3 linked regions of the Streptosporangium becharense genome follow. The protein of the gene in region 1 interacts with the protein of each later gene in a pairwise test. Links are inferred from orthologs where the notes say so. Each region holds a gene or a part of one and is shown on either strand. Other genes may lie near its edges. The genes, in order: ndk, F4562_RS20060 and F4562_RS10925.

Region 1 (7,090 bases):
GCGGTGACAGTTCCGGTGATCGGTGTGGTCGGTGGCATGGTGACAACCCCGGCGATCGGCATGGTGACAGTTCCGGTGATCGATGTGGTGGGCGACATGGCGACAGCCCCGGTGATCGATGCGGTGAGAAGTGCAGCAGGCACGGTGAGCGCGGTGCGGAGCGGGCGACGGGGGAGGGGCGAGAGATGATCACTGTGACTCCGGGCATGCGGCGCCTGTGCGCCAGCGTGCTCGGCATGGAGGCGATAGTCGTCGGGCTGTTCACACCGGTGGCCATCAACACGCAGGGCATCGATCCGGCTGTCGCGGTCACCGTCGGCCTCGGGCTGGCGGTCTTCTGCGTGGTGGTCGTCGGGCTGCTCAAGCACCCTGTGGCGTACATCTTGGGAAGCGTGATCCAGCTCCTCGCCATCGCCTCGGGGTTCATGGTTCCGACCATGTTCTTCCTCGGATCGATCTTCGCCGCGCTGTGGATCACGGCGATATTCGTCGCTCGCCGTGTCGAGGGCGTCACTTCTCGCTAAAGTCGGCCAACATGGCCGTCCCTCCCATCCAGCCGACCCGGGCCGTGGCAGCCGGGCCCGCGGGCCTGGTCCGCGTTCTCCGAGCCGCCCCGCTGCCCGACGTCGTCCTCGGACTGCTCGTCGCGATCGCGTTGCCACTGGCGATCGTCGCCATTCCCAACACCATCTCCGTGGTGGCCGCCCTCCTGCCGCCCGGCGTCTCGCAGATCGAGATGATCCGGGCCCATGGTCTGGCGCTTCCCGTGATGGTCCTGACCGTGCCCGCCGCCGCCGTGGCGGTGCGCCGGACGAGGCCCGCGTTCCTCGTGGTCGCCGGGCTGGCCCTGATCGCGGCAGCCGACGCCGCCGGGGGGTACGCGGCCTCCACGTTCGCGGTGGGGTGCCTGCGGGCGCTGCACGGGGTGGGTGCGGGCCTGCTGGTCCCGGCCACCCTCATGATGGCCTGGGGGCGTTCTCCGGCCCTCAGAGCGGTGTGGGCGGCCACGCTGGCGGTGAGCCTGGTGGCCGCCCAGGCGCTCGCCCTGGGGCCGCTCGACGAGGTGAGCTCCTGGCGGGTCTCCCTCCAGCCGTACCCGATGCTGACCGGTGTGGCGCTCGTGCTGGCCGCGCTCCATCTCGTGTTCTGGCTGGAGAAGGGTGAGGACCCCGTCCGGGGTCCGGCGCCGGTTCCGGGGGAGCAGCGGCGTTCCCTGCTGGTGATCGTGCCCGCCGCGGGTGTCGCCGCCCTCGCGGTGGGAGGCACGTTCGACTGGTCGGCGACCCTGGTGGTCCGCGCGGCACTGGTGTCACTGCTGGCCCTGCTGGGGCTGGCCACCTTGGGCGCCCCGGGAGGAGCCGCCGGCCGCGCGTCCGCGTACGCGATGTCCGCGGTGGGGGTGGTGCTCCTGCCCACCTGTGCCCAGGTCACCTATGTCGAGCTCGGCGGGCTCGGCGGCCCCGGCCTGTCGGGGCTGTGGCCGGCTTTCGTGATCGCGGGGGTGGCGGGTCTGGTCGCCGCAGTGCTGGCCGGTCGGTTGCGTGACGCCGCCGTCCCCGGCCTCGCGGCGGGCGGTCTGGTGGCCGTGATGGCCGGCCTGTGCGCGGTCCGGTTGTTCCTGCCGACCCCCGGCGGGCCGATTCTGATCCTGCCGTTCGTGCTGCTCACCGTGGGGGCTGCGGTGGCGCTCACCGCCGCGCTGCGTCTGCACGGGGCGGTCTCGGCGCTTTTCGCCCTGTCGTTGTTCTTTCCCGCGGTGCTCGTGGGCTTCCTGCTGGGCAGCGGTGTCCAGGTCCCCCGCCTGAGGGAGGCGACGACTCCGCAGGCCCTGGTCGACGGGTTCGTGGACGCACTGCATCTGTGGGCGCTGATCGGAGGTGGCCTGGTGCTTCTGGTCATCGTGCTCGGGGCGGTCTTCGCCCGTCTCCTGCCCGGCACCTCGGCGGACACGGGCACCGAGGGCCTGCCGGGCACCTCGGACGTGCCGGGTACCCGTGAGGCGACCGGGGCGAAGGATCCGGTGCGCGGGAGGGATGCGGCCGTACCGGTCGTACCGGGTGCCGCCGCCGAGGCGACACCGCCCGGGGACGGCGGGGACACCCGCCCGCGTCCCGTGCCGGACCCGGCAGGGGAACCCGCGCGGGAGCCCGGTCCGGACCAGGAGAAGACCGCGGTCCCGCCCGTGGTGGTGCCGCCGCCCACTCCCTCACCGGAGGACGACCCGGCGAACGGCTCCACCCTTCCGTGACGTGACCTCGCCGACCATGGGGAACCTCGCGAAGGGCGGTAAACTTCGCGCGTTCACCGCAGTCCGCGACCTATCCCTGTTCAAAGGAGAACTCCAGTGTCCGAGCGCACCCTTGTCCTGATCAAGCCCGACGGCGTCGCGCGTGGTCTCATCGGTGACGTCATCGCCCGCGTCGAGCGCAAGGGCCTGAAGGTCGTGGCGTTGGAGCTGCGCACCCTGGACGTCGAGACGGCCAAGGCGCACTACGCCGAGCACTCCGAGCGGCCGTTCTTCGGGGAGCTGGTGGAGTTCATCACCTCCGGCCCGCTGGTCGCGCTGGTGCTCGAGGGCCCCCGCGCCGTCGAGGCCTTCCGCGCGCTCGCCGGTCTCACCGACCCGGTGAAGTCCGCTCCCGGCACCATCCGCGGCGACCACGCCCTGGAGATCGGCGCGAACGTCGTCCACGGCTCCGACTCCCCCGAGTCCGCCGCCAGGGAGATCAAGATCTTCTTCCCGGACCGCTTCTAAACTCCCGGATATTCCGGCTTCGCGGACCCCGTCGTCCTGTGGGACGGCGGGGTCCGGTGCGTTCCGCCTGACCCAAGATTTTGCTGGGGTAGGGCTGCTCATTGCGCTTAAGGGTGGGTGCGCCACGTTACGATTCGAGTGCGTTCCGTAGTTTTCGCCGACGACCCGACGGAAGGGGGGCAGCCTTCCTCATGGGCGGTAATCTTGCTTTTCTCGGCCGTGACATGGCAGTCGACCTCGGCACCGCGAACACGCTGGTCTATGTGAGAGGCCGCGGCATCGTGCTCAACGAGCCTTCCGTCGTTGCGATCAACACCACGACGGGGAAGATCGTGGCCGTGGGCATCGAGGCCAAACGGATGATCGGTCGCACGCCCGGCAACATCGTGGCCATCCGGCCGCTCAAGGACGGTGTGATCGCCGACTTCGACGTGACCGAGCGCATGCTGCGCTATTTCATCCAGCGGGTGCACAGACGTCGTCACTTCGCCAAGCCGCGCATCATCATCGCGGTGCCGAGCGGGATCACCGGGGTCGAGCAGCGCGCGGTCAAGGAGGCCGGCTACCAGGCGGGAGCCCGCCGGGTCTACATCATCGAGGAGCCGATGGCCGCCGCGATCGGTGCCGGTCTGCCCGTGCACGAGCCGACCGGCAACATGGTGGTCGACGTCGGCGGTGGCACCACCGAGGTCGCGATCATCTCGATGGGCGGCGTGGTCACCAGCCAGTCGATCAGGGTGGGCGGCGACGAGCTCGACCACGCGATCATCACCTTCGCCAAGAAGGAGTACTCCCTCATGCTCGGCGAACGGACCGCCGAGGAGGTCAAGATGGCGATCGGTTCCGCCTGCCTGCTGCCCGAGGAGAGTCACGCCGAGATCCGGGGTCGCGACCTGGTCAGCGGGCTGCCGAAGACGGTCGTCGTGTCCGCCGGAGAGATCCGCAAGGCCATCGAGGAGCCGCTGAACGCGATCGTCGACGCGGTCAAGACCACACTCGACAAGTGCCCGCCCGAGCTGTCCGGAGACCTGATGGACCGGGGGATCGCGCTCACCGGTGGCGGAGCGCTGCTGAAGGGGATGGACGAGCGGCTCAAGGACGAGACGGGCATGCCCATCCATCTCGTCGACAACGCGCTCGACTCCGTCGCGCTCGGCTCGGGCAAGTGCGTCGAGGACTTCGACGCTCTCCAGCAGGTTCTCGTCCCCGAACCACGTCACTGATGAAGGACACCCGCCGGTCACGGATCAACCTGGGGTTGCTGCTCGCAGCCGCGTTGATCCTGGTGACCGTCGATCATCGTGCCGGGGCCGGCTCCCCGCTGGGCCCGCTCCGGGGAGTCGGCAGCGAGCTGTTCGGGGCTGTGGAGAACGCGGGAGCCGGGATCGCCCGGCCGGTCGGCGAGTTCTTCGAGACGATGGCCGGAGCACCCGCCGCCCGGCGGCGGGTCGAGGAGTTGCGTGCCGAGAACCAGCGGCTCAAGCGTGACCTGGCGGCGCGGAACCTCGATCGCAGGCGCTCGGAGGAACTGCGCAGACTGCTGGGTACGGCGGGAGCCGGTGGATACACGGTCGTGACCGCCCAGGTGATCGCCCGGCGGGGCACGCTCGGATTCGAGGAGGCCGTCGAGCTCGACGTGGGCCGTGCCGACGGGGTGCGTCCGGAGATGACCGTGCTGAACGCCGACGGGCTGGTCGGCCGGGTGATCCAGGCGGGTTCGGAGACCTCGACCGTGCTCCTGCTCAGCGACCCCGCCTCGGCCGCCGGAGCCCGGCTGGAGAGCAGCAACGAGATCGGCGTGGTGCACGGCGTGGGGGAGAACGGTCGCCTGATCCGTTTCCGGTTGCTCGACTCGACCGCGCCGATCACCCCCGGCCACCGGATCGTGAGCTTCGGCTCCCAGCGTGGGGTTCCGTACGTGGCGGGGGTGCCGATCGGGGTGATCGAGCGGGTGGAGGCCACACCGGGGGAGCTGACCCGTATCGCCTACGCACGGCCGTACGCCGACCTCACCGCGCTCGACGTGGTCGGTGTGGTGATGCGGGCACCCCGGCGTGAGCCGCGCGGCCCGGTGATCCCCCCGGAGCCGCGAGAGCCGAAGAAACCCTCCGTGGCGCGAGAGGGGACCTGACGGATGGTACGGGGCGTGCTGTTCGTGGCGATGCTCCTGATCGTCATGGTCGTCCAGGTGACGGTCGTCAACCTGCTGCCGTTACCCGGGGAGGCCGTGCCGGATCTGGTCCTGCTCGCGGTGGTGGGTTACGCGCTGGCCCGGGGCGCCACGGCGGGGGCCGTCATGGGGTTCACCGTGGGGCTCGTCAGTGACGTGCTGCCGCCGGTGGCCCACCTGCTCGGGCAGAACGCGTTCCTGCTGTGTCTCGTCGGTTTCATCGCAGGGCGGGCGGTCGAGAAGTATCCGGGGGCCGGGCCGGTCGCGGCGTTGGGGTGCGCGGCCGCGGGCCCGGTGATCGCGGTGGCGGCCGGTGCCCTGCTCAACGATGTACGGGTCGACCTGGCCACGCTCACCACGGTGTTGCCGCAGGCGGTGTTCTACAACCTGCTGGCCGCACCGCCCGTGGTGTGGGCGGCGCGCAGGGTCGTCCGGGGGCCGGAGACGACGTGGTCGGTCCACCGGTCGTCGCGCTATCCGGCGCGGGGTCGTGTGGAGTGGGGTGCATGGTGAGGAAACCATCAGGCGCCCGGTGAGGAGACCGCCGGGTGCCTGGTGGAGAACACCGGGCCCGGTGAGGGGGGTGCCGGGCGTGTGGTGAGGGGTTCGCCCGGTGGGCGGCGGCTGTCTCACCGGGTGGGGCGGCTGGGCCGCGGGACGTGGGTGGGGGCTCCGCGGGCGTGGCGGTCAGGGGGCGGGCGTGACGCGTGAGGAGGAACGGGCATGATCCGGATGCGGGGGCGACTGGTCGTGCTGCAGGTGCTGGTCGTGTCGTTGATGACGCTGCTCGCCGCGCGGCTCTGGCAGGTGCAGGTGGTGCGCGGCGCGGAGTACGTGGCGGCCGCGACCGAGACGCGAACCCGCGATGTGGTCGTTCCGGCGGTGCGCGGGCAGATCCTCGACTCCGCCGGGCGTCCGCTGGTGCGCAACCGGACCACGTTGGTCGTCTCGGTCGACCGTACGCGCCTGAACCGGATGGAGGGCAACGGCAGGACGGTGCTCGACCGGCTGGCCAAGGTGCTCGGCCGCCGTACCGCCGAGTTGCGCGAGCGGATCAGGGCATGCGGGCCGGGTGTGGCCCGGCCGTGCTGGCCCGGTTCGCCCTACCAGCCGATCCCGATCGACGACGACGTCACCACCCGTGAGGCCCTGCAGATCCTGGAGCGCCAGGAGGAGTTCCCCGGGGTGACGGCCGAGGTCCAGGCCGTACGGGAGTATCCGGGCGACAGCGCGGGCGCGCAGGCGCTGGGTTACCTGCAACCGATCACGCAGGAGGAGCTGGAGCGGCGCGACGGCCTCCGGGCGGCGTTCTCCGGGGTGGACCTGGTCGGCCGGGACGGCCTGGAGTCGGTGTACGACGTGCCGCTGCGCGGGACACCGGGGATGCGGCGGGTGCAGGTCGACCGGCTCGGCAAGGTCATCGGGGTGGAGCGGCAGGTGCCCCCGGTTCCCGGTGACACGCTCATCACCAGCATCGACGCCAAGGTGCAGGCCGCGGCGGAGAAGGCGCTGGCCGAGGCCATGAAGAGCGCTCCCAGGGCCGACGGCGCGGCGGCGGTGGTGCTGGACGCGAGGACCAGCCGGGTCATCGCGCTGGCCAGCGCGCCGACGTATGACCCGGCGGTCTGGACCGGGGGGATCTCCGAGACGCAGTACCAGCGTCTGCTGTCCGACAAGGCGGGCAGGCCGCTGGTGTCGCGGGCCATCAAGGGGGAGTTCGCACCCGGCTCGACCTTCAAGGTGTCGTCGGTGGCGGCGATGCTGCGCGACGGGTACCCGTTGCACGGCAAGTACTCCTGCCCGGGGTCGTTCATGGTGGGCGACCGGCCGTTCAACAACTTCCGCGGCATCGGGCTGGGCACGCTCACCCTGCACACGGCGCTGGTGAAGTCCTGCGACACGATCTTCTATCGGGCGGCCTACGAGCAGTGGTTGCGCGATGGCGGGTTGCACCCCAAGGGGAGGACGAAGGAACCGATGGCGGCCATGGCGCGGGCCTTCGGGTTCGGCAGGCCGACGGGCATCGACCTGCCGGGCGAGTCTCCCGGGCGGATCCCCGACCGCGCCTGGAAGAAACAGTTGTGGTCGGTCACCAAGGACGAGAACTGCAGGCGGGCCAGGACGGGCTATCCCGAGGCGGCCAGGAGCAGCCCGAGCAGGGCCGC
Region 2 (7,055 bases), 1.2 Mb from region 1 along the record:
CCGGCCGGCCAGGGCGCCGTCCACCCAGTAACCGATCTGGGCGGACCTGGCGGAGCCCCAGACGATGGCTCCCACGGTGAGCTGCCCGGCGAAGGCCCCCTCGTAGGTGACGACCCACGGCAGTGCGAGGCCCTGCCTGGCCTCCCTGCGGAGCGTGCCGGCCATCGAGATGTAGGGACCGAGGCCGGTCTTGAACAGCGGGGTCTCCGGGTTGCTGGGCTCCCAGGGGCGGAGCCAGTTGGCGTTGCGCAGCCGCGAGTCTCGCCAGACGCGCACGTCGCGCAGCCGCAGCGGCCGAAGTCCTACCGGGCCTTCCGCGAGGGTCACCGGCCAGCCACGAAGTCGATCCACGACCCCATCATCTCCCGAAGAAGGCTCGGTGTGCCACGGAAGCCGTCGCCCCAGGTCAGCGGGGGTGGTCTCCGCCCCGGATCTGGTCGACGGCGTGCCCGAGGACCGGCGCCAGGACCGCCATGCCGTCACGGACCCCGCCGGAGGACCCGGGCAGGTTGACGATCAGCGTACCGCCCGCCTGACCGGCGATCCCCCGCGACAGGATCGAGGTGGGCACCTTGTCGCGGTTCACGTGACGGATGGCCTCGGCGATGCCGGGAACCTCCCTGTCGATCACCCGCCGGGTCATCTCGGGGGTGAGGTCGGCCGGGGTGAGCCCTGTGCCGCCGGTGGTGACGATCACGTCGTACCCCTCGGTCACCCCGGACCGCAACGCCGCCTCGACCGGCTCCCCGTCGGGGACCACCCGCGGGCCGTCCACGTCACACCCGGCCGCCGCGAGGAGCTCCGCCAGAAGCCTGCCCGACCTGTCGTCGTATATCCCCGCCGCGGCCCGGGTGGACGCGGTGATCACCAGAGCTCTCATGCGGCCATCCTGCCAGCTCCAACCACCGGCCCCGCCGAGCCACCCGGCCGACCACACGCCGATTCACCCGGCGGTCGGCCGCACGCCGATCCCCCCCGCCCGCCCGACCACACGTCGAGCCACCCGGCGGGCCGCACCGAGCCACCCGCCCGGTTCCGCCGATCCCCCGGCGGCCGGCCGTACGCCGATCAGCTCCGGGACGTCCGGTCCCGGGAGCCGCTACGGGCGGGTCCAGATCCCCGTCTTGCCGCCGGTCTTCTCCTCCACCCGGACGTCGGTGATCACAGCTGCCGGGTCGACCGCCTTGACCATGTCGATCAACGCGAGCGCGGCGACCGAGACCGAGGTCAGCGCCTCCATCTCGACCCCGGTCCGGTCGGCGGTCTTGACGCGGGCGGTGATCTCCACGCCGTCGTCGAACACGTCCAGCTCCACCTTGACCCCGTGCAGCGCGATCGGGTGGCAGAGGGGGATCAGGTCAGGGGTCCGTTTGGCACCCATGATCCCGGCGATCCGCGCGGTGCCGATCGCGTCGCCCTTGGGGACCTCCCCCGACCGCAGCAGCGCCACGGCCTCCCTGGACAGCAGCACCTTGCCGGTGGCGGTCGCCGTACGGAGCGAGACACCCTTCTCCGAGACGTCGACCATGCGGGCCGCGCCCGTCTCGTCGATATGGGTGAACCCCGGCGCACCGACGGGCGAGGTGCCGTGCGTGCCACCGGACGAGGTGTCGTACGCGCCGCCGGACACGACATCGTGCGGACCACCAGGCGAGGTGCCGGATGCGGCGGCCCCCGGCGTGGTGCCGTGCGTGCCACCGGACGCGGTGCCGTGCGGGGTCGTGCCCGCGCCGGTCTCGGGTGTCTTGCTCACAGCGGGATGACCTCCACGTTCGCACCCTCGGGAAGTTCGGTGACGTCCTCCGGGACCACGATCAGAGCGTTGGCCGAGGCGAGGGCGGCCAGCTGGTGGGAGCCCTGCCTGCGGACCGGCTCGACGGTGCCGTCGGGGGCCAGCACGCCGCGCAGGAAGGAGCGCTTGCCCTGGGGGGAGCGCAGCGGGGCCGCGGTGACGGCGCGCACCGTCGGCGTGGGCCCCGCGGGCAGCCCGCGCATCTTCCGCAGCGCCGGCCGGACGAAGAGCATGAACGACACGAACGACGACACCGGGTTGCCCGGCAGCGCGAAGAGCGGAATGTGGTCCTCGCCCACCACGCCGAAGCCCTGCGGCATGCCCGGCTGCATCGCGACGCGGTCGAAACGAACCGTGCCGAGCGGGCCGAGCGCCTCCTTGACCGGCTCGTAGGCGCCCATCGAGACACCGCCGCTGGTGATCACGAGGTCCGCCCGGACGAGCTGCGCGTCGAGCTGGTCGAGGAAGCCTGCCGCGTCGTCGGACACGATCCCCGCCCGGTAGCCCTCTCCCCCGGCCTCGCGGACGGCGGCGAGCAGCGCGTAGCTGTTGGACTCCCAGATCTGGCCGGGCCCCAGGGGCATGCCCGGCTCCACCAGCTCGGCACCGGTGGATATGATCACGACCCGCGGCCGGGGACGTACGAGCACGCGGCGGCGGCCGACCCCGGCGAGCACCCCGAGCTGCGCGGGCCCGATCGGGGTTCCCGCGGGCAGCACGACGTCACCGGCGCGCACGTCCTCCCCGGCCCTGCGGATGGCGTGGCCCGGCGCCGCCGAGCGTCCGACGACGACCTGCGCGGTGCCCGCGTCGGTCCACTCGACCGGGATGACCGCGTCGGCCCCGGCGGGCAGCGGGGCCCCGGTCATGATCCGCATGACCATGCCGGGCCCGATGGCCTGGAGCCGGTCGTCTCCGGCCGGGACGTCGTCGATCACCGGCAGGGTCACCGGGACGGCGGCGACGTCCTCGGCCCGTACGGCGTAGCCGTCCATGGCGGAGTTGTCGAACGGCGGCAGGGCGACCGGGGAGGTGACCTCCTCGGCCAGTGTCGTGCCCAGCGCCTGCTCCAGCTCGACCTCCAGCGGGGCGAGCGTCCGGACGGTGTTCAGAATGCCGGCGAGGTGGTCGTCCACCGATCTCAGGGAGTTCATCGCGCGGCCAGGAACTCCTTGAGCCACGGCAGGAACTCCGGTGCCAGGTCGGGGCGGTCGGCGGCGAACTGCACCACCGTGCGCAGGTAGTCGAGCTTGTTGCCGGTGTCGTACCGGCGTCCACGGAACAGCACGCCGTGCACCGGGCCGCCCTGGTCGTTGCCGCGTCCGGCGAGGGTGCGCAGGGCGTCGGTGAGCTGGATCTCGTTGCCCCGGCCCGGCGGGGTGTTCTCCAGGACCTCGAACACGGCCGGGTCGATCACGTAACGACCGATGATCGCCCAGTTGGACGGCGCCTCGTCCGCCGGGGGCTTCTCCACCAGGTCGGTCACCCGGACCACGTCGTCCTCGGAGGTGGGCTCGATGGCGGCGCACCCGTACAGGGACGCCTGTTCCTTGGGGACCTCCATCAGCGCGATGACGCTGCCGCCGTACGTGCCGCGCACCTCGATCATGCGCTTGAGCAGCTCGTCTCGGTAGTCGATGAGGTCGTCGCCGAGCAGGCAGGCGAACGGGTGATCCCCCACGTGCTGCTTGGCGCAGAGCACGGCGTGGCCCAGCCCGCGCGGCTCACCCTGGCGTACGTAGTGCAGGGTCGCCAGGTCGGCCGGCTCGCGCACCTGGGAGAGGCGCTCGTCGTCACCCTTGGCCTCAAGTGCGTCCTCAAGCTCGATCGCCCGGTCGAAGTGGTCCTCGATGGAGCGCTTGTTCTTTCCGGTGACCATGAGAACGTCGAGCAGTCCGGCGGAGACCGCCTCTTCGACGACATACTGGATCGCGGGCTTGTCGACGATGGGCAGCATCTCTTTCGGCGTCGCCTTGGTCGCCGGAAGAAAACGGGTGCCCAAACCCGCGGCGGGAACAACAGCTTTCGTCACAGCTTCGAAGTCGGCCATGACCGAAACCATAGTGGAGGGATCCGTGGACAAGCTGAAGCTGCGTGCCTCGATACAGGCGGCACGTGCCGCGATCCCCGACGGAGCAAGGCACGCCGCCTCCACGCAGATCAGGGAATCCCTGCTCGACCAGCCATGGGTGCAGATGGCGGGCCTGGTCGCGTGCTACTGGTCGACCGGCGCCGAACCGGCGACCCACGGTCTCGTCCTCGCCCTGTGGAAGCACGGCGCCACCGTGATCCTCCCGGTGCTCCGCGACGACAACGATCTCGACTGGGCGGTGTACGACGGGCCGGACACCCTCGCCCCCGGCCGCTTCGGGATCATGGAGCCGATCGACACCCGGCGCGGCGTCGACGCCGTCCGGACCGCGGCGCTGGTGATCGTGCCCGCCCTCGCGGTCGACCGGTCCACCGGCGTACGGCTCGGACGCGGCGGCGGCTCCTACGACCGGGCACTGGCGCGGGTCGGCCCGAACGTGCCGACGGTGGCGCTGCTCCACGAGGGCGAACTGCTGGACGGCGTCCCCGCCGAGCCGCACGACCTGCCGGTCCGCTACGCGGCGACGCCCGAGGGCATCTTCAGGACGGGTACCGCCGGACCGGCCTGACAGCCGCCGGTCCGGCAACCGCCGCGGTACCTGATCGGCCCGACAGCCGCCGGGCGGGCCTGACGGTCGTCGTCGTACCTGACCGGCCTGGCAATCGCCACCCCGGCGACCGGCGCCCCGGCAACCGTCGTCCCGGCCGGCGGCGTACGGCGCCGCCGCCCGGATATACGGCGCCGCCGCCCGGTGGGGGACACGCCTTGCCCGGCGGGCGCCGCCGGATGCGACGGCTCACACGTCCGGCCGTGCATGACGACCTTTCCGAATGCGACACAATGGTCCCCGGAGTGGGAGAGGGGGCCAGATGGGATTGAACGTCTGGCTGCTTCTCGGTGCCGGAATCGTCATCGCCGCCGTCGTCGCGGTGCGCGTCGCCCACTGGAGCGGGCTGCCCAGCCTGTTGATCTTCCTGGGTTTCGGGCTGCTCCTGGGGGAGTCCGGGTTCGGGCTGCAGTTCGAGGACCCCGAGATCGCCCAGCGGATGGGCCTGATCGCGTTGGCGATCATCCTCGCCGAAGGCGGTCTGACCACGGCCTGGGGAAACGTCAGGAAGGCGATCCCCACCGCGCTGGTGCTCGCCACCATCGGTGTCGGGGTGAGCATCGTGGCCGTCGCGGTCCCGGTGCACATGCTGCTCGGCATGGACTGGCGGAGCGCGCTGCTGCTGGGAGCGATCCTCGCCTCCACCGACGCCGCCGCCGTCTTCTCCGTCCTGAGACGGCTGCCCCTGCCCTCGCGCCTGGCGGGGGTCCTGGAGGCCGAGTCCGGTTTCAACGACGCACCCACGGTCATCGCCGTGGCGCTGCTGAGCTCCAGCGCCTCGCCCGACCTGGGCGACGCACTGTTCCGGGTGGTCTTCGAACTGGTGGTCGGCGCGGGCGTGGGCCTGGCGGTCGGCCCGCTCGGCGTCTACGCGCTGCGCCGCATCGCGCTGCCCGTCTCCGGCCTGTACCCGATCGCGGTGCTCGCGCTCGCGTTCGTCGCGTACGCGGGGGCGATGCTGCTGCACGCCAGCGGATTCCTGGCGGTCTACCTGGCGGCCCTGGTCATGGGCAACTCGCGCATGCCGCACCGCGCGGCCTCCCGCGGGTTCGCCGAGGGCGTCGCCTGGCTGGCCCAGATCGGGCTGTTCGTCATGCTCGGCCTGCTCGCCAGCCCGTCGGAGATCCCGGCGGCGACGATCCCCGGGCTGCTCGCCGGGCTGATCCTGGTCGTCGTGGCCCGCCCGCTGTCGATCGTGGTCTCCTCACTGCTGGTGCGGCTGACCGGGATCGACCGGCTCGGCTGGCGGGAGCAGGCGTTCCTGTCGTGGGCCGGCCTGCGCGGCGCGGTGCCCATCGTGCTCGCCACCATCCCCTGGGCCGCCACCTCGGTCGACGACGCCACGGCCAAGTTCATGTTCAACGAGGTCTTCGTCATCGTCGTCGTCTACACCTTGGTGCAGGGGCCGACACTGCCGTTCGTGGCCAGGGTCCTGGGGCTCACCACCCCCGGGGAGGCCCGCGACCTGGAGGTGGAGTCGGCCCCGTTGGAGGAGCTCAACGCCGACCTGCTCCAGGTGAAGGTGCCCCCGACGTCGAAGCTGCACGGTGTGGAGATCTTCGAGCTGCGGCTGCCGGCGGACGCCCAGGTGACGCTGATCGTCCGGGAGGGACGCTCGTTCGTGCCGTCGGACTCGACGAGGATCAGGGTCGACGACCAGCTCCTCGTCGTCACCACCGCCGCCTGCCGGGAGACGGTCGAGCGGCGGATGCGCGCGATCAGCCGCAGGGGCAAACTCGCCGGCTGGTTCGGCGAGCGCGGTTCCTGAGCTCCTGACCCGGGATCCCCGGCCTCGGGTCTCCGGCTTCGCGTTCCCGGCCTCGGGCCCCGGCTTCGCGTTCCCGGCCTCGGACCCGGTGGACCGGGCCGTAGCGGACCGGAAGGCTCGGACAGCACGGGAAGCCCGACCGGACAGCCCGACCGGAGGGCCCGGAGCAGCACGGGGAATCCGCCCACAGGATGCCCGGACGACACGGAAACGCCTGCTCGGAGGGTATCGGGACGGATCAGGCGGGTCCGCGTTCCGGAATGCGAGCACTCCGACTCGCGTTTAAGCTTGTCGGCTGCGTACCATTAGCAGTCGCGCCATTAGAGTGCCAATCGGCGCGGACCATACGAGGAGGAGCGCGTGCCCACCTACCAGTACGCCTGCAACGCCTGTGGCAACCAGTTCGAAATCGTCCAGAAGTTCTCCGACGACGCGCTCACCGAGTGCCCGAGCTGCGCGGGTGCCCTGCGCAAGGTGTTCTCCGCGGTCGGCATCGTCTTCAAGGGCTCCGGTTTCTACCGGACCGACAGCCGGTCGTCGTCGTCCAGCACGGTGAGCTCCACCACGAGCAACGGATCGTCGAGCTCCTCCAACGGCTCGTCCGACTCCTCCGGCTCGTCGAGCTCCACGTCGTCCGACTCCACACCGGCGAAGGCCGCGAGCACCGCCGCCGCGGCCTCCTGAGCCGCCACGCCCCCCGAGCCGCCCGGCGGGTCAGCCGCCCGGCGGGCGGTCGGCCGCCGGGCCGAGCATCTGGCGGGGCAGCCTGTCCAGCAGCTCATGGAGCTCTGGACGC
Region 3 (6,977 bases), 3.2 Mb from region 1 along the record:
CGTCAGCGCAGGGCGGAGAGGATCCGGGTGAGGGCGTTCTGGAACGTGGTGACGTGCGGGATCGGCTGCGGGAGGCCCTCCCACCAGCCCGGCCCCCCGGCGACGATCCGGCTCGGCGGGCGGAGCGCGGGCAGCGACAGAAGCGGGGCGGGGTCACCGGTGGAGACCTGCTGCGACCAGACGAAGACGACCGACGGGCCGAGCCGCCGCATCGCGTCGGCCAGCGCCGAGTACGGGGTCCTCGCCCCCAGCAACCGGGTCTCCACCCGGTGCTCGGTGGCCAGCACGGCGGCCAGCGTGTGAAGCGGCAGGCTGTGCTGCTCGTCCTCGGCGCAGGCCAGCAGCACCGGGCTGACATTGATCGGATGCGCCGGGCGTTCGGCACACCGGATCAGCGCGGCCATCACCCGGTCGGAGAACAGATGCTCGACCTCGATGCTCGCCCCGCTCTCGACCTGACGCCGGACGATCACCTCGAAGACCGGCAGGACCAGCTCCTCCCAGGTCCACAGGACTCCGTGCCGGGCCAGCGCCGCACCGATCCAGTCGGAGACGGACCGGCTGTCCAGCGTGACCGCGGCCCGCGCCAGCATGTCCACCGTCGGGATCACCGGCCGGTGCGCCGCCTCCGGAAGCGGCTCGGCCGGCTCCGCGGCGACGGCCGGACGCCCGTTCTCCGGGGCGGCGGGTGCGGGGATCACCTGGATCCTGAGGACCTCGCGGGCGGCGTCCGCGGCCGGCACCCCGTTCTTGATGAGGCGGTTCATCTCCTGGAGCCGCCACAGGTCACGCGCGTCGTAGCGGCGGTGCCCCCCCGGGCTGCGGCGACTGGGGCCCACGCCGTAGCGCAGATTCCAGGTCCGCAGGGTGGGTGCGGGCACACCGAGACGCCTGGCCACGGCCCCGATGCCGTACCCCGGCTCCTCCTCGGCCGCCGCCTGACGCTGCTCGTCCATCCAGTCCACTCCAAGCCCGTGATCGCCGTACCAGCCTGCCAGGCGGTACCGGTGCCTGGTCATGCCTTCGGAACGCCGGTCACCCGCGGATGCAACCAGCAGAGCGTGACCTGGCGAAATGCCATTGTGATGGATACCGTCATCGTGTTGTTCAACCGCGACCTCCGGGTGCACGACCACCCCGCCCTCGCGGCCGCGTGCGACGAGGCGCGCCGGGTCGTCCCGCTGTTCGTCGCAGACCCCGCCATGCCCATGGGGCTCCGCCAGGGGTTCCTGGCCGAATGCCTCGCCGACCTGCGCGAGTCGCTCCGGGAGCGGGGCGGCGAACTCGTGATCCGCCGGGGTGACCCCGTCGCCCAGACGATGCGGGTCGCGGGCGAGGTGGCCGCCCAGGCCGTCTTCACCGCCTCCGACGTCAGCTCCCTCGCCCGGCGCAGGGAGGGGCGTCTGGCGAGGGAGTGCGCGACGGCCCGGATGGAGTTCCGCTGTTTCCCCGGCGTCACCGTCGTGCCGCCCGGCGCGCTCCGCCCCTCGGGCGGCGGTGACCACTACCGCGTCTTCACGCCCTACTGGCGGGTCTGGAAGGACCACCCGCGCCGCCAGGTGCTCAAGGCCCCCGGCATGGTCATCGTCCCCGACGCTCTGGCCCCCGGGCCGCTGCCCGTGCCGCGGCACGGGCCGCACGAGCTGTTCCGGGGCGGCGAGACGGTGGGGCGGCGCCGGATGACCCAGTGGCTGCGGCACTGCGTATCCGACTACGCCGACGGCCACGACGACCTCGCGGGCAACCGCACCTCCAAGCTCAGCCCCTACCTGCGGTTCGGCTGCGTGTCGCCGCTGGAGACGGAGGCGCTCGCCGAGGGGGGCGACGACTTCGTCAGGCAGCTGTGCTGGCGGGACTTCTTCCACCAGGTGGCGCAGGCGTTCCCGCGCGTCAACCGGGACGACTACCGCCCCCGCGGGCACGACTGGCGCGACGACCGGGACGCGGTGCAGGCGTGGCAGGAGGGCATGACCGGGGTGCCGATCGTGGACGCCGGGATCCGGCAACTGCTCGCCGAGGGCTGGATGCACAACCGGGCCCGGATGATCGTGTCGTCGTTCCTGGTCAGGAGGCTGCGGATCGACTGGAGGGTGGGCGCCGACTTCTTCGCCGAGCGGCTGCTCGACGGGGACGTGGCCAACAACTACGGCAACTGGCAGTGGGTCGCCGGGACCGGCAACGACACCCGGCCCAACCGGACCGTCAACCACCTGCGGCAGGCCAGGCGGTTCGACCCGGAGGGTGAGTACGTCCGGCGATACGTTCCCGAGCTGGCCGCGGTGCCCACGAGGTCGGTCCACGAGCCGTGGCGGCTGCCGGTCGGCGTCGGCGGTTATCCGGCGCCGCTGGTCACGATGGACTGAGCGCCGGTCGGACGGGCCGAAGGCCGGTCGCGACGGGCTGGGAGCCGGTCAGCCGGATCGGGCCCCGCCGGACGGCCCGGGCATCGGCCGGGCGGCTCCGGGAGCCGGTCGTGACGGACCGGACGCGACCGCCGACCGGTGGCGCGCGCAGGGTGCCCGCCGGTCGCCCGGCGGGCACCCTGCGTGGCGCTTCTCAGTGACCGTGACCGTGACCGGCGTGGTCGTGGTCGTCGTCTTCCTCGTCGGAGGGGCCCTCGGAGGGCTCCACGCCCAGCACGGCCTCGCGGGGCTCGATCTGGTCGACGTGCTCGATCAGACCCAGGACGTGGTCCGGCTCGATCAGCCACTGCAGCGCGGTGGCCCCGGTGTCGTCGGCGGAGACCAGCTCCGCCTGCTCCCTGCGCTCCTCGTCGTCCAGGTCGGCCTCAGGGTGGTTGATCTCCTTCAGTGCGGCGGCCTGCAGGGCGGCGATGTCCTGCACCTCCACCGTAAGCTCAACCGTAAGACGCAGATAGCGTTCAGTGCCCGATTCATCACTCATGGTAGAAATCCTAGTGCCTGGTGAGGTTGGATCAGCCTAGGGGAGCTTCCAGTCGACCGGAGCCGCGCCTTGCTGCTCCAGAAGCTCGTTCGTCCGGCTGAACGGCCGGGAGCCGAAGAAGCCGTTGCGGGCCGACAGGGGGCTCGGGTGGGCCGACTCGATGGCCGGGACGTCGCCGAGCATCGGACGCAGGTTGCGGGCGTCGCGGCCCCACAGGATCGCCACCAGCGGCTTGTCCCGGGTGGCGAGGGCCTTGATGGCCTGCTCGGTGACCTCCTCCCAGCCCTTGCCGCGGTGCGAGGCGGGCTTGCCCGGCATGACGGTGAGCACCCGGTTGAGCAGGAGCACGCCCTGCTCGGTCCACGGGGTCAGGTCGCCGTTGCTCGGCATGGGGAGCCCGAGGTCCTCGGTGAGCTCCTTGTAGATGTTGCGCAGGCTGCCCGGGATCGGACGCACGTCGGCGGCGACGGAGAAGCTCAGCCCGATCGGGTGACCGGGTGTCGGGTACGGGTCCTGCCCGACGAGCAGCACCTTGACCTGGTCGAAGGGCTGCTGGAACGCGCGCAGCACGTTCGGCCCCGCTGGGAGGTACTGCCTGCCCTCGGCCACCTCCTTCCGGAGGAAATCGCCCATCTGGGCGATCCTGTCGGCGACGGGCTCCAGGGCCTCGGCCCACCCGGCTTCCACGACTTCGTTCAAAGGACGTCCGGCCATACGGCTGACCCTATCGGGGTTTGAAACCCGGTACGGCTCCCGTCCGGAATCCGGCGCGGCTCCCGCCGGAAACCGGGGGAGCCGCACCGGGGCCGGGCGGTTTCCCCTATTTCACCGAGCCCGCGAGCATGCCCTGGACGAAATACCGCTGGAAGGCGAAGAAGAGGAGCAGCGGGATGATGAGCGATAGGAACGCCCCTGGCGCGAGGATGTCGACATTAGTTCCGAATTGCCGCATTTGTGATTGCAGTGCCTTGGTCATCGGCTGGTTCTCGGTGCTCGCGAAGACCAGCGACACCAGCAGGTCGTTCCAGACCCAGAGGAACTGGAAGATGCCGAGCGAGGCGATCGCCGGCTTGGCCAGCGGGAACACCACGGTCGAGAAGATCTTCCACTCGCTCGCCCCGTCCATCCGCGCCGCCTCCAGCAGCGAGCTCGGGATGCCCGCGAAGAAGTTGCGCAGCAGGAAGATGGCGAACGGGAGCCCGAAGGCCACGTGGAAGAGCACCACGCCGGCGATGGAGCCGAAGATGCCGATCCCGCCGTAGAGCTTCGCGATCGGGATCAGCGCGATCTGGATCGGCACCACCAGCAGGCCGACCACCACGAGGAACAACGTGTCGCGGCCGGGGAAGTCCATCCAGGCGAAGGCGTACGCGGCCATCGCCGCGATGCCGATCACCAGGAGTGTCGAGGGCACGGTGATGAACACCGTGTTCCAGAACGACGCGGTGAAACCGGTGGCCAGCAGGTCGGCGTAGTTCTTCAGGGTCAGCTCCGCCGGCGCGGTGAACGCCGTCCACCAGCCGCTGGAGTTGTTGGCCGTCTCGGTGCGGACGGAGACGACGAACAGGCCGAGGGTCGGCACCAGCCAGAACAGGCCGATCAGGACCAGCACCGCCTGGAGCAGGCCGCCGCCGATCCGGTCGAGGATCCGGCCGGCCGCGCCGCGCCGCGGGGCGCCGAGAGTGGCGGTCGTCACTGGTTGTCCCTCCTGAACCGGCGGATGTTGAGAATCATGAAGGGGAGGACCAGCACCAGCAGGAAGATGGCCAGCGCGCTGCCCAGCCCCTGGTTGCCGCCGCCGCCGAAGGAGACGCGCCACATCTCCAGCGCGATCACGTTGGCCTGCGGCTGCACGGACCCCGGCGCGATGATGAAGACCAGGTCGAAGACCTTGAGCGTGTTGATGATCATCGTGACGAACACGACGAGCAGCACCGGGGCGAGCAGCGGGACGGTGATCCGGCGGAACACCTGCCACTCGGTGGCGCCGTCGATGCGGGCCGCCTCCAGCGCGTCACGCGGGATCGCCGACAGCCCGGCCGCGATCAGCACCATCGCGAACCCGGCCCACACCCAGACGAACGCCCCGATGATCGCCGGGGTGATCAGTGTCGGGCCCAGCCAGGAGAGCCCGTTGAAGGGCGCCTGGAAGTTCGACTGCGGCAGCCGCACCTGGTAGTCGCCCGGTGCGAGACCGGGGAAGCGGAAGGTCCCGTCGGCCTCCGTGACGGCGGTGGCCTTGACGGCGCCTGCCTGCACCGCCTCCACGGTCACCCCCGCCAGGGCCTTCTCGGTCGGGTCCACCCGGTTCACCGCGCCGCCGCCGCCCTGGGTGAAGTCCACCCACACCGTTCCGGCCAGTTCTCCGGGACCCGGCTGTGCCGGCCTGGCCGCGGCGGCCGAGGTCAGGTCGCCGGGCTTGACGCCGACCAGCGGGACGAGCACCGCCGTGCCCGGCCGCGCCGGCTGTTTGGTCACCACCGCACCCTGCTGGGCGGCGACCGGCGCCTGGTCGTTCTCCCTGGGGCGGGCGTCCGGATAGCCGGCGCTCGACCCGAAGGCGTCCCGCACGGAGGTGATCACGGCGTTGGCCACGCCCCGGTCCGGGTCCTGCTCGTAGACCAGCCGGAAGATGACCCCCGAGGCCATCAGGGAGACGGCCATCGGCATGAACACGATCAGCTTGAAGGCGGTCGCCCAGCGGATCCGCTCGGTCAGCACCGCGAACATCAGGCCGATCGCGGTGACCAGGATGGGGGCCACGACGACCCAGATCAGGTTGTTCCTGATCGTGGTCAGCGTGGCGGAGTCGGTGAAGATGGAGACGTAGTTCCCGGCGCCGACGAAGGTGTCGCCGGTGCCGTCGTAGAGGCTGCGGAAGATCGAGTAGACGATCGGGTAGATCACCATCGCACCCAGCAGCAGCGCGCCGGGCAGCAGGAACAGGATCGCCAGCTTCGGTGAGGGGCCCAGCCTGCCCTTGGCGACGGGCTGCGGGCCGGAACCGTCACCGGGCGTGCCGTCACCGGATCGGGGGACACCGGGCCGGGCGGCACCGGACTCCCCGGGGCCCGCGGCGGCCCCCGCGGTCACGACCGGCGGGGCGGTGACGGTGGACCCGGCAGGCGTGGCGGGTGCGGTGGCGGTGGACCCGGGGCCCGCGGGGGGTTCGGAGGTCTCCGGGGACGCCGCGGCGTCCGTGGCCCGGACGTCGCCGGTTCCCGCGGTCCGGACGTCGCCTGCGTCCGGCGACGGGTGCGCGTCGGGCGGTTCGGGGGAGGACCCGCGGGCGTCGCCGCGCGGGCCCTGCGGGCCGTCCAGCCGTTCGGTCACGGCCGTGCTCCCTTACTTCCAGGCCTTCTTGGCCTCGTCTTCCAGCTTCTGCTGGACGCCCTTGACGTCGGAGGGGTCGCGCAGGAAGTCCTGCAGGAGCTTCCACTCGCCCTTGCCGTCGGTGCCGCCGAACGCGCTCGGCGCGAGGTCGGACATGTCGTAGCGGACCGTCTCACCGGCGGAGATGATCGTCTGAGCGAGCTGCTTGGTCAGCTCGGCCGGGTAGTTGTCGGGTGAGACGTTCCGGTTGGGCGACAGGTAGCCGGGCAGCTTTGCCCAGATCTCGCCGCCCTCCTTGGACGCGAGGAACTCAAGCAGCGCCATGGCGCCCTTGGAGTCCTTCATCGCCACCGCGATGTCACCGCCCAGCACGACCGGCGTGGTCTCGCCCGCCTTCGGGAACGGGAAGTACTTGGCCTCCTCGCCCAGCTTGGCACCCGACTCCTCGGCGGAGGTGGCCACGAAGTCGGCCTCGATCACCATGGCGGCCTTGTCCTGACCGTAGACCTGGGTGACGCAGGTCGGGAAGTCGGTCTGCAGGGCACCGGAGGAGCCGCCGAGCAGGAACTCCTTCTTACCCGCGATCTGCGCGATCTTCTCCAGGGCGGTGGTCACGCTGGGGTCGGTCCACGGGATCTCGTGCTTGGAGAGCTTGTCGTAGTTCTCCGGGCCCGCGGTGGACAGGTAGACGTTCTCGAACAGGTCGGTCAGCGTCCAGCCGGAGGCGCCGCACAGCGAGA

What was found.
Region 2: the proteins of ndk (region 1) and F4562_RS20060 interact in binary tests that used the Escherichia coli proteins (3 or more experiments, as listed by UniProt). The link is inferred for Streptosporangium becharense from one-to-one orthologs.
Region 3: the proteins of ndk (region 1) and F4562_RS10925 interact in binary tests that used the Escherichia coli proteins (3 or more experiments, as listed by UniProt). The link is inferred for Streptosporangium becharense from one-to-one orthologs.

Annotation. Positions count from the first base shown.
Region 1 is NZ_JACHMP010000001.1:5,767,780-5,774,869, forward strand. The notes cover bases 1,205-4,049. They hold ndk (nucleoside-diphosphate kinase), read left to right. Parts: upstream 1,205-2,344; coding sequence 2,345-2,755; downstream 2,756-4,049. Other genes in these bases: F4562_RS25365 (hypothetical protein), read left to right, coding at 1,205-2,248; F4562_RS25375 (rod shape-determining protein), read left to right, coding at 2,947-3,978; mreC (rod shape-determining protein MreC), read left to right, coding at 3,978-4,049. In the rest of the region: F4562_RS25355 (hypothetical protein), read left to right, coding at 1-189; F4562_RS25360 (DUF4233 domain-containing protein), read left to right, coding at 186-524; more of F4562_RS25365, read left to right, coding at 536-1,204; more of mreC, read left to right, coding at 4,050-4,886; rod shape-determining protein MreD, read left to right, coding at 4,890-5,438; mrdA (penicillin-binding protein 2), read left to right, coding at 5,649-7,090. UniProt on the Escherichia coli protein: Major role in the synthesis of nucleoside triphosphates other than ATP. The ATP gamma phosphate is transferred to the NDP beta phosphate via a ping-pong mechanism, using a phosphorylated active-site intermediate.
Region 2 is NZ_JACHMP010000001.1:4,534,994-4,542,048, reverse strand. What follows is about bases 2,850-5,659. They hold F4562_RS20060 (5-formyltetrahydrofolate cyclo-ligase), read left to right. Parts: upstream 2,850-3,867; coding sequence 3,868-4,452; downstream 4,453-5,659. Other genes in these bases: F4562_RS20055 (potassium/proton antiporter), read left to right, coding at 4,754-5,659; galU (UTP--glucose-1-phosphate uridylyltransferase GalU), read right to left, coding at 2,943-3,842; glp (molybdotransferase-like divisome protein Glp), read right to left, coding at 2,850-2,937. Also shown: F4562_RS20085 (GNAT family N-acetyltransferase), read right to left, coding at 1-351; F4562_RS20080 (MogA/MoaB family molybdenum cofactor biosynthesis protein), read right to left, coding at 407-880; cyclic pyranopterin monophosphate synthase MoaC, read right to left, coding at 1,100-1,552; more of glp, read right to left, coding at 1,750-2,849; more of F4562_RS20055, read left to right, coding at 5,660-6,259; F4562_RS36805 (hypothetical protein), read right to left, coding at 6,775-6,951; F4562_RS20045 (MFS transporter), read right to left, coding at 6,974-7,055. UniProt on the Escherichia coli protein: Involved in the removal of 5-formyltetrahydrofolate.
Region 3 is NZ_JACHMP010000001.1:2,539,928-2,546,904, reverse strand. The notes cover bases 1,780-4,511. They hold F4562_RS10925 (uracil-DNA glycosylase), read right to left. Parts: upstream 3,619-4,511; coding sequence 2,941-3,618; downstream 1,780-2,940. Other genes in these bases: F4562_RS10920 (carbohydrate ABC transporter permease), read right to left, coding at 3,725-4,511; F4562_RS10930 (hypothetical protein), read right to left, coding at 2,557-2,904; F4562_RS10935 (cryptochrome/photolyase family protein), read left to right, coding at 1,780-2,363. Outside these bases: F4562_RS10940 (MerR family transcriptional regulator), read right to left, coding at 3-956; more of F4562_RS10935, read left to right, coding at 1,086-1,779; more of F4562_RS10920, read right to left, coding at 4,512-4,600; F4562_RS10915 (ABC transporter permease subunit), read right to left, coding at 4,597-5,997; F4562_RS10910 (ABC transporter substrate-binding protein), read right to left, coding at 6,250-6,977. UniProt on the Escherichia coli protein: Excises uracil residues from the DNA which can arise as a result of misincorporation of dUMP residues by DNA polymerase or due to deamination of cytosine.